DNA from 3 places in the Methylorubrum sp. POS3 genome. Region 1 is predicted to be linked to each of the others. Evidence: predicted binding sites of a transcription regulator. Region 1 holds the regulator's gene; each other region holds the start of a gene.
What was found. The regulator LexA, encoded in region 1, represses DNA repair genes until DNA is damaged. The targets are predictions, from matches to a motif close to TGTTCNNNNTGTGTTCNG.

Region 1 (3,272 bases):
CCGGATTGCACATGGTGCTCGCGGCCGGCGTGGTGTTCTGGTTGGTCCGGGCCGGCCTCGCCCTGGTACCGATCCTTGCCCTTGCCTTCCCCATCAAGAAGATAGCGGCCGGCACCGCGATGGTCGGCGTGACCGCCTATTGCGCTTTCTCCGGCTGGGACGTCGCCGCCGAGCGTGCTCTCATCATGACCTTGGTCATGTTGGGCGCGGTTCTGGTCGACCGGCCGGCGCTCAGCATGCGCAATCTTGCCCTCGCCGCGATCCTCGCCCTCGCCCGTGAACCTGAAGCGCTGCTTGGTCCGAGCTTCCAGATGTCGTTTGCGGCCGTGGCCGGACTGATCGCCTGTGCGCCCCTCCTCGATGGAGCGTCGTTTCGACGGGAGCGCGATTCAGCGCTGTTGCGTATCATCTCACGATGTCTGGCTGTCGGCGTCGGCACGCTCGCGACGACGTTGGTTGCTCAGTTTGCGACAGCGCCTTTCGCGACCTACCATTTCCAGACCATCCAGCCCTTCGGCCTCATTGGCAATGCGCTGACGCTTCCGCTCGTCTCGCTCGCGGTGATGCCCGCCGCGGTCCTGGGGATGATCGCCTATCCCTTTGCCCTCGACCGGCCGGTCTGGTGGGTCATGGGCCTCGCCGTTCGCGGGATGCTCGACATCTCGGAATGGATCACGGGCTTCGGCCAATCGACGGTCGTACTCCCGGCGTTTGGCGCTGGCGCGTTGGTGCTGCTGGCGCTAGCCCTGCTGCTCGCGACCTTGCCGGTTTCACGTCTGCGCGGGCTCGCTATCTTGCCCGCAGCAATCGGCCTTGCCGCCGCTGCAACACCGGCGCGCTTCGACCTCTACATCGATCGCGACGGCGCCGGAGCGGCGATCCGAGGGACGGATGGACGCCTTGCTGTACTCGGGCGTCCGCCGACCTTCGTGCTCGAACAATGGTTGAAAGCCGACGGTGATGCTCGCTCGGCCGCCTCTCTCAACGGAGGCCCCGAACCTCGTTGTGACAGACTCGGCTGCACGATGACCACCTTCGATGGACGGACGGTCGCGCTGGTGCTCGACAAACGCGCCTTTGAAGAAGATTGCGCCCGTGCCGATATCCTCATCAGCCGATTGAGGCCGCCACCGAACTGTCGCGCACCCCTGAGAATCGACAAAAATTATCTTGAAACACACGGAGCGACAGCGATCCGGCTTGGGGCACCCCATCCCGAGATTGTCACGGCCCGTAGCAGTCAGACGCCACAGCCTTGGCAAGCTCGACCGGTCGCTGTGGCGCCAGCGACCAATCCAGCCTCACCAGAGACAGGATCAGCCGTAGATCCCGGCGTTACGGAGATGGACTCGCTTCAGTAACGGCGCACGAGACTGACGAGCTTGCCTTGGATGCGGACCCGGTCCGGTCCGAGAACCCGGGTTTCGTAGGCAGGGTTTGCCGCCTCGAGCGCAATCGAGGAGCCGCGACGGCGCAGGCGTTTCAGCGTCGCCTCCTCGTCGTCGATCAGGGCCACGATGATATCGCCGTTATTGGCGGTTTCCTGCTTGTGGATCACCACCAAGTCGCCGTCGAGGATACCGGCCTCGATCATCGAGTCACCGCGGACTTCGAGGGCGTAATGCTCACCACCGGCCAAAAAATCGGGCGACATCGCAATCGTGTGACTCTGGCTTTCGATCGCCGAGATCGGCGTACCGGCGGCGATGCGGCCCATCACCGGCACGATGACCGGTCGGCCCTCGCCGTCCTGCGCTTGCAGCAGAGGAGCCTTCGGCGCGACCGGCTTACCGGCAAGTCCGCCCTCGACCACACTCGGCGTGAAGCGGCGCAGCTCGGCTGTCGGAACAGCTGGCTTGGCGGCGGGTGCCTCCGGCATCCGCAGAATTTCGAGGGCACGCGCTCGATTCGGCAGCCGACGCAGGAAGCCCCGCTCCTCGAGCGCCATGATGAGCCGGTGGATGCCCGATTTCGACTTCAGGTCGAGAGCATCCTTCATCTCGTCGAACGACGGAGGTACGCCGCTCTCCTGCATCCGTGACTGGATGAATTGAAGGAGTTCGAGTTGCTTGCGGGTCAGCATGCGGCACCTGCTGTCGCGTGCGGCATAGCCGCCGCCGGATCGTGGAAAACAAATCGCGAACAGGCTAGACGTTCCTATCCTGTTCTGCAAGTGCCGGCTTGGCCGTGTGATGCTGTCGATGCGCTGCGTGGACGGCATAAAAAAAGGCGGCGGAGCCGAAGCCCCGCCGCCCTGATCGGCTATTGAAGTCGGATCAGCCCGGGATGACGTCGACGATCTCGTAGGTGTCCGGGTCGATGATGACGATGTCGTCCCGCACGAGAATGAACTGGAATCCGCGATAAGCCGGGACCAGCGTCAGGATCGTCGGCGGGAGCGGGTGCAGCGAGACCGACCGCGGAATCGCCGTGCCCACGTTCAGCGAGAAATTGACGTTGCTGACCGACCGGACGTTGGTGCTGGTGATCGACTGGCGGAACTCGGTGCGCTGCGTCGTATTCAAGCTCCGCGTCGCGCCACGAGCCTCGGAGACGTTGCCGCGTCCACCGCGGTCACCGCGCTCGGCGCCGTCACGGCCACCGCGATCACCCCGCTCGGCACCATTGCGATCACCGCGCTCGGCGCCATCGCGACCGTTGCGGTCGCCACGCTCGGCACCATCGCGGCCGTTGCGATCGCCGCGCTCGGCACCGTCCCTGCCGCCCCGCTCGGCACCGTCGCGGCCACCACGCTCACCCGCCGCGTCTTGGCCGCCGCGTTCGCCGGCGTTCTGACCACCGCGTGCACCCTTCTCGCCCGGCGCACCGCTGCGGGTCGCACCGCCCGCACCGCCGGGCTCACCACCCCGCATTGCGCCACCGGCTCCGCTAGAACCGCCAGAATCGCCACCGCGCATCCCGCCGCCGGCACCACCGGCGCCGCCCGCGCCGCCGGCCTCACCGCCGCGCATCGCGCCGCCACCGGCTCCGCCGCCCGCGCCGCCGGCTCCGCCACCGGCAGCCCCGCCGCCGGCACCACCAGCACCGACGCCTGCGCCGCCACCAGCACCACCGCCCGCGCCACCACCGGCTCCGCCGCCAGCCCCACCGCCAGCGCCGCCGCCCTGGGCCAAGGCGGTCGCCGCACCGAGTACGAGGATGGCCGCCGTGGCCGTGCTGCGTAAGAACTTGCTCATCGTGGTCCCTGTCCTCTACCCGACGCCACGCACGGCGCGGAAACCGGCCTCGCAACGGCCAGTGCGTAGAAAGCG
Region 2 (3,272 bases), 2.0 Mb from region 1:
CCGGGAGGTGCAGCGAGGCGCGTCCGACGGGACGCGAAATCCCGCATCCGAGGTCTCCGAGACCGCTCCCGCCGGAGCCTTCTGAATCCCCCTCACGCCGCTCCGAAAGCCGCTTCAGAAAAGGATCGTCATCATGCGCACCACCGTGACCGCGCTCGCGCTCGCCCTTCTCCTGTCCGTCCCGGCCCACGCCGCCGGCCCCAATGGCGGCCGGGTGACCATGGCCGACGATCACCCGGTCGAACTCGTCGTCAGCGACACCGCGCTCACCTTCTTCGTCAGCCACGAGGACGGGAAGCCGATCGATACGGCGGGGGCCACGGCCAAGGCCTATATCCAAGTCGGCGGAAAGACCGAGACGCTGCCGCTGAAGGGGGCGGCGCCGAACCGCCTGGTCGGCGATCTCAAGGCGCCCATCCCCCAGGGGGCCAAGATCGTGCTCTCGGCCAAGGTACACGGGCACGGACTTCAGGCCCGGTTCGAGCCCTGACCGAAGGCAAGCGGGATCAGGCCCGCTCCAGCCGGGCCGTCAGCGACCGTGCCGTGAGGCGAGGGGCGAAGGGGAGTCCTGCCAGGACGGCCGAGCGGCGCACCACGTCGCCGGCCCGCGGGCGGCCGACGCCGACGATGCTCTCGACCCATGCGGCGAGGCGGACGGGCGGACGGGCATGGGGGCGCCGCATCCGGCCGAGCGCCAGATCGGGCCGGGCGGTGCCGACGAAGCGGTCGAGGCTGCGGATCCAGCCCTCCGACGGGATATCGCCCGCTTCCAGGCAGAGCAGCCAGTCCCGCCTAGCGGCCGCCGCCCCCGCGCTCCACGGATCGGTCCCGGGCGGCCGGACGACGAGGCTCGCTCCGCTGCCCTCGGCGATGGTCTCCAAGGCCTCGCTCGCCGTGTCCGTAACGATCACGGCGTCGCCCACGAGCCCCGCCGCCACGCCCGCGACGAGCGCGCTCAGCGTGTCGGCGAGGCTCTCGATCGCCGCGTCGGCGGGACGTCCCACGAGGATCAGGCCGGAGATCATCGGCGCGCCAAGTATCCTGTTCCTGCCGGGATGAAGGGTCGATGCTTTCGGTGTCGCGCCGCATCGGCCTTTCTGCCAGGGCCGGCCGCTACCATTCGGGCGATGCTCTAGGCCATGCCGGCTTCACTGGCGACAGGTGTGTATTTCCGGGGATGCACGAATCTTGTGCAGTCGCGGCGTTCATGTTCATGATATGTTCCTTAGAGATACAGAAAGGGACCAGGGACGATGGGGGGTATGCCGGATGCGGCTTCGGTTCGGCTCGCCGGCAACCGCGTCGCCGCGGAGGGGCGGCGCGGGCGCGGGGCGACCGCCAACCCGGACGGTCGCTTCGAGGCGGCGCGGCGCGAGGCGTTCGACGATGGTTGGCTTCCGGACGAGGCGACGTCCCGGCGCACGGAGGTGACGGTCGAGCGCGCCCGCACCATCATCACCCGCAACGCCTCGCCGGACATCTCGTTCGACCGCTCCATCAACCCCTACCGGGGCTGCGAGCACGGCTGCATCTACTGCTTCGCGCGCCCGAACCACAGCTATGTCGGGCTCTCGCCGGGGCTCGATTTCGAGACCAAGCTGTTCACGAAGCCCGATGCGGCCGCGCTGCTGGAGCAGGAGCTGTCGGCGCCGGGATACCGGCCGCGCACCATCGCCCTCGGCACCGCGACGGATCCCTACCAGCCGATCGAGCGGGAACACCGCATCACCCGCGCGGTGCTGGAGGTGCTGGCCCGCTTCCGCCATCCGGTCGGCATCGTCACCAAGTCGAACCTGATCCTGCGCGACCGCGACATCCTCGCCGAGATGGCGGCGCAGGGTCTCGTGAAGGTGGCGATCTCGGTCACCACCCTCGATCCGACTCTGGCCCGGCGGATGGAGCCCCGCGTTCCCCATCCGGGTAAGCGCCTGGAGGCGATCGAGGGCTTGGCCGCTGCCGGCGTGCCGGTGATGGCGATCGTCGCGCCGATCATCCCCTCGCTCAACGATCATGAGATCGAGGCGATCCTGGAGACGGTACGGGCGGCGGGCGCCCGCGAGGCATCCTACGTGCTGCTGCGTCTGCCGCACGAACTGGACGACCTCGTCGGCGACTGGTTCTCGGAGCATTATCCGGGGCGGCGCGAGCACGTGTTCTCGCTGCTGAGCGGTGCGCGGGGCGGCCGAGCCTACGATGCCACCTTCGGCACCCGCATGATCGGGCAGGGCCCCTATGCCGACCTGATCCGCCGGCGCTTCGCCCTGGCCAAGCGCCGGCTGGGATTCCCGGAGGAGCCGCTGCGGCAGACGACCGAGCTGTTTCGCCCGCCGCCGCGGGTGGGGGAGCAGCTGGCGCTGTTCTGAGCCGACGGCACCTCAGGAGGAGGATGCGAGGGGGATCGATCGGTGCGGGACGCCGTCCCCGAACCGCCCCGTGAAACTCACGCGGTGATGGGGGCTGCGGCCGAGCGTCGAGAGGCCGGCGAGATGGGCGGCGGTGCCGTAGCCGGCATTGCGCTCCCAGGCATAGGCGGGGTGCCGCTCGGCGAGCCGGCGCATCAGGTCGTCGCGAAAGGTCTTGGCGACGATCGAGGCGGCGGCGATCTGCGGCACGAGCCGGTCGCCGCCGATCACCGCGCGGCAGGGCTGGGTCAGGCCGGGGATCGTGTCGCGGCCATCGACCAGCACCGTCCCGTCGATCGACAGGCGCTCCACCGCCCGGCGCATGGCGTCGAGGGTGGCGGCGCGCACGTTGATCCGGTCGACCAGGGCCCGCGATCCGGCGGCCAGGGCCACCCGGGCCCGCGCGCGGATCAGCGGCGTCAGCGCCTCGCGGGCGGCGCGGTCGAGGCGCTTGCTGTCGTCGAGGCGGGCCAGCAAGTCGGGCGGGAAGGCGAGAGGATCGAACCACACGGCCGCGACCATCACCGGCCCGCACAGGGCGCCGCGCCCGACCTCGTCGCAGCCGATCACGGCCGGATAACGCGCGGCGAGGGCGGGATCGAAAGGACGCATGCTGTTTGGATGAACCGGGCGAGGGAATAGCGCGAGGAGATTGTGGGCGGGGACCTGTCTCGCATCCCGGCCGGTGCCGGTCATCCCATGAGCCCCGAAAAAGCGGAGGACGACGCTCCGCTCAGGCGAACCGCTTGCCTTCGGCCTCATCCCGTCCCGTCAGGTCCGGTGGGGCCGCATCCCCTTCGTCGATGCGCCCGCCCGTCGCCACGCGCCGTCGCGCGTGCATCGGGCCGACGGCGTGGGCGAGGACGATGT
Region 3 (3,272 bases), 3.7 Mb from region 1:
GGGCAGATATGCTGCGTTGCCTGCACGATCCGAAGTATCGGCTTTGCTCATCATCTTACAGGAAGTGAGAACGAATGCGCGACCACAGCCAATCGATCGGCCGCCTTTCTTCATCTTCGCCGAAGCGGAATGGCCGTCCCGCCGCGTCGGCTCACCGTTTGTCGGGCCTCAACAAAGCGTCGGCGGCGAGCGGGAAGACGCCCGGCCCGGCTCCGGAAACCGGCCGCGTCGTGGCGCCGACGAGCGATTTCGAGGGATTCGGCTCCTTCAGCTAAGCAGAACCGCGTTGTAGCGGCCGCTCATTCCTGACCAGGACTGGTGAGCGGCCGCAATCCGGTGACGAAGTTCCAGCGCCACCCCACCAGCACGACGAAGCCGGAAAAGAGGGTGGCGGAAGCCATGACGGCGAGGGCTGCGTGATCCATGTCCGGCCGCTTAACGGTGCGGGACTGGCCCCGCCACCGTGCGATCCGCCGCAGCGACCACGTGAAACCCGCCTGTTGCCCTTCGGCAGCAGGCGGGTTCGCGTTTGAGCGCCTTCCCGCGCGCGGTCTCAGAGAGGGTCGTTGGGCTCAGCCCTGACCGCCGAAGCCCAATCCACGGATGATGTCGCCGATCGGGTCGACGCGCTTCGTCTCGGTCGGCGCCTGAGCCGGCACCGATGGCGGCGAGGCAGCATTCGTCGCCGCTTCCTGTGATTCGAGGGTGGCATGGCGGCTGCGAACCGGTCGCTGGGCCGCCTTACGCCTCTGTGCCGAGGCCGATTTCCGTGCGGCGCTCGGCACATCCCGCTCTAGCTTCTGGGCCGCGACCGGTGCAAGGGCTTGGGACATCGATTGAGCCGGGGGCACCGATACCTCGGCGGGCTTCGCGCCCACTGTCTCGGGACGGGTCTGCGCGACCTCCGTCGCTGGTACGCTCTGCTGGCGCATCGGCGGGTTCACCCAGGCCGTCTGCTCGGCCTGCGTATCGAGACTGGCCACCGCCCGCTCCGGACGCGGCGTCGACGCGGCGAAGGGACCCGCGTGCATGATCTGGGCGGCCAGAACCAGCGCGGATATTGCAGCGGCGGTCACGCCGAGGGTGGACTTGTAGTGTTCCATGCTTGCAGAACGTATCGCCAAGCTTATCGTTCCGCTTCGCCCGGCCTTCCATTGCATGGTTTCGTCGCGGATGGGCAAGGCGAGATCGGGTGCGATCGCTTCGCATGGCGCCCGGAGCCATCGGCGTGAACCGGAATTGCTGCGTACAAAACGACTTCGGCTTCGCCGCGATCAGGTCGCGTGAAGCCGAAGGATGGTCATTGAGATGACAGAGCGAATGCTGTCCGGTGCTTTCCCGATCCTGGGATAGCAGGCGTTGGGGAGTAAATTCCGGACAGGCTGCAATCCTCGGCGAAGCGGGTCTCCGCCTCGTCGGGACGCCCCTAGAACGGGATGTCGTCGTCGAGGTCGTAGTTCGGCTTGCCGCCGCCCCCGCCACCGCCGGAAGGCCGACGGTCGCCGCCGCCCGAGGATCGACCCGAGCCGTACTCGTCGCGCCCGCCACGATCACCGCCGCGGCTGATCTGGCCGCCACCCTGATCATCCTCACCCGCGAAGTCGCCGCCACCCCCGCCGCCGCGACCGTCGAGAATCGTCATCTCGCCGCGGAAGCGCTGCAGCACGACCTCGGTGGTGTATTTCTCCGCGCCGGACTGATCGGTCCACTTGCGGGTCTGAAGCTGACCCTCGATGTAGACCTTCGATCCTTTGCGCAGATACTGTTCCGCCACGCGGGCGAGGTTGTCGTTGTAGATCACGACCGAGTGCCACTCGGTCTTTTCCTTGCGCTCGCCCGACGCCTTGTCCTTCCAGGACTCCGACGTCGCGATGCGCAGATTGACCACGGGGTCGCCCGAGGACAGGCGCCGCGTCTCGGGATCGCGCCCGAGATTGCCGACGAGGATCACCTTGTTGACGCTGCCCGCCATCTCACTCTCTCCATTCGATCCGATCTCACAGGGCCTCTCTCGCCCGCGATGGCCTGGACCTTGGCGATCCTACCTCTCCGGAGCAAGCCGTCCGCACCGCTTGTGCCCGCTTCACACCGGGGGGCCGCAGCGCGTCACGATGTTCTATCTTTGTTCTGATCACCGGGCAAGGCATCGAGCGACGAGACAGCCTCTCGTCACACCGACGCCCGGCATCGCGTCCCCCCACGGAAGTGCGCGGTTCGACCCCTGCGCCCTCCCATGGGGATCGGTGATCACGGCTCACGACACCTTCACCACCAGCTTGCCGAAATTGGCGCCCCGCAGCATTCCGATGAAGGCGGCCGGAGCCTTCTCCAGCCCCTCGACCATATCCTCGCGAGCCGTGACCCGACCGGCTTTCAGCCAACCGCCGACATCGCGCAGGAAGCCGTCATGCAACTCCGCGAAATCCCAGACGATGAAGCCGCGAAGCGTCAGGCGCTTGGTGAGCACCGCGCGCATGAGGGTCGGGGATCGGTCCGGCCCCGGCGGTAGCTCGCTCATGTTGTAGCCGGAGACGAGGCCGCAGACCGGGATGCGAGCGAAGTCGTTGAGGAGCGGAAGCACCGCGTCGAACACCGCCCCGCCGACATTCTCGAAATACACGTCGATTCCGCTCGGGCAGGCACGGGCGAGCGCCTCGGGGAAGTCGGGCGCGCGGTGATCGACCGCCGCATCGAAGCCGAGCGTCTCGGTGAGATACGCGCATTTCTCCGGTCCGCCCGCGATGCCGACGCTTCGCGCACCCTTGATCCGGGCGATCTGACCGACCAGCGAACCGACCGGGCCGGCGGCGGCGGCGACCGCGACGGTCTCGCCCGCCTGCGGGCGCCCGATCTCCAGAAGACCGGCATAGGCGGTCATCCCCGGCATGCCCAGCACTCCGAGGAAGGCGCTCGGCGCGCCGTCGGCCGGATCGAGTTTTTGCAGGCCGTGCCCGTCCGATACGAGATAGTCCTGCCAGCCGGCAGGGCTCAGCACGAGATCGCCGACCGCGAAGGCCGGATGGTGGGACGCCTCGACCGCGCTCACGGTCTGCCCGACCATCACCTCGCCGATCTCCACCGGCTTGGCATAGGATTTCGCCGCGCTCATGCGCCCGCGCATGTAGGGGTCGAGGGAGAGAAAGCGGGTGCGCAGCAGGACTTCGCCATCCCGCAGCGCGTTGACGCGGTTCTCCTCCAGGCGGAAATGCTCCGGCTTCGGTTCGCCGTGCGGTCGTGAAGCCAGAACGATCCGGCGGTTGACGACGGTCATG

Region 2: OWC43_RS09485 (PA0069 family radical SAM protein) is a predicted target of LexA. The motif match lies at 1,209-1,226, and genes of this name have one in related genera.
Region 3: ssb (single-stranded DNA-binding protein) is a predicted target of LexA. The motif match lies at 2,113-2,130, and genes of this name have one in related genera.

The regions. Positions count from the first base shown of each region.
Region 1 covers NZ_JAPRBT010000001.1:4,007,093-4,010,364, forward strand. Annotated here, with positions in the region: gene OWC43_RS18435 (ComEC/Rec2 family competence protein) at 1-1,361, shown strand, start outside; gene lexA (transcriptional repressor LexA) at 1,355-2,083, opposite strand; gene OWC43_RS18445 (DUF1236 domain-containing protein) at 2,277-2,525, opposite strand; gene OWC43_RS18450 (hypothetical protein) at 2,522-3,148, opposite strand.
Region 2 covers NZ_JAPRBT010000001.1:1,986,344-1,989,615, forward strand. Annotated here, with positions in the region: gene OWC43_RS09470 (efflux RND transporter permease subunit) at 1-85, shown strand, start outside; gene OWC43_RS09475 (hypothetical protein) at 134-490, shown strand; gene OWC43_RS09480 (hypothetical protein) at 507-1,025, opposite strand; gene OWC43_RS09485 (PA0069 family radical SAM protein) at 1,263-2,363, shown strand; gene OWC43_RS09490 (ribonuclease HII) at 2,376-3,014, opposite strand; gene OWC43_RS09495 (glycosyltransferase family 4 protein) at 3,136-3,272, opposite strand, start outside.
Region 3 covers NZ_JAPRBT010000001.1:295,989-299,260, forward strand. Annotated here, with positions in the region: gene OWC43_RS01425 (hypothetical protein) at 300-425, opposite strand; gene OWC43_RS01430 (hypothetical protein) at 573-1,103, opposite strand; gene ssb (single-stranded DNA-binding protein) at 1,427-1,972, opposite strand; gene OWC43_RS01440 (NADP-dependent oxidoreductase) at 2,255-3,271, opposite strand.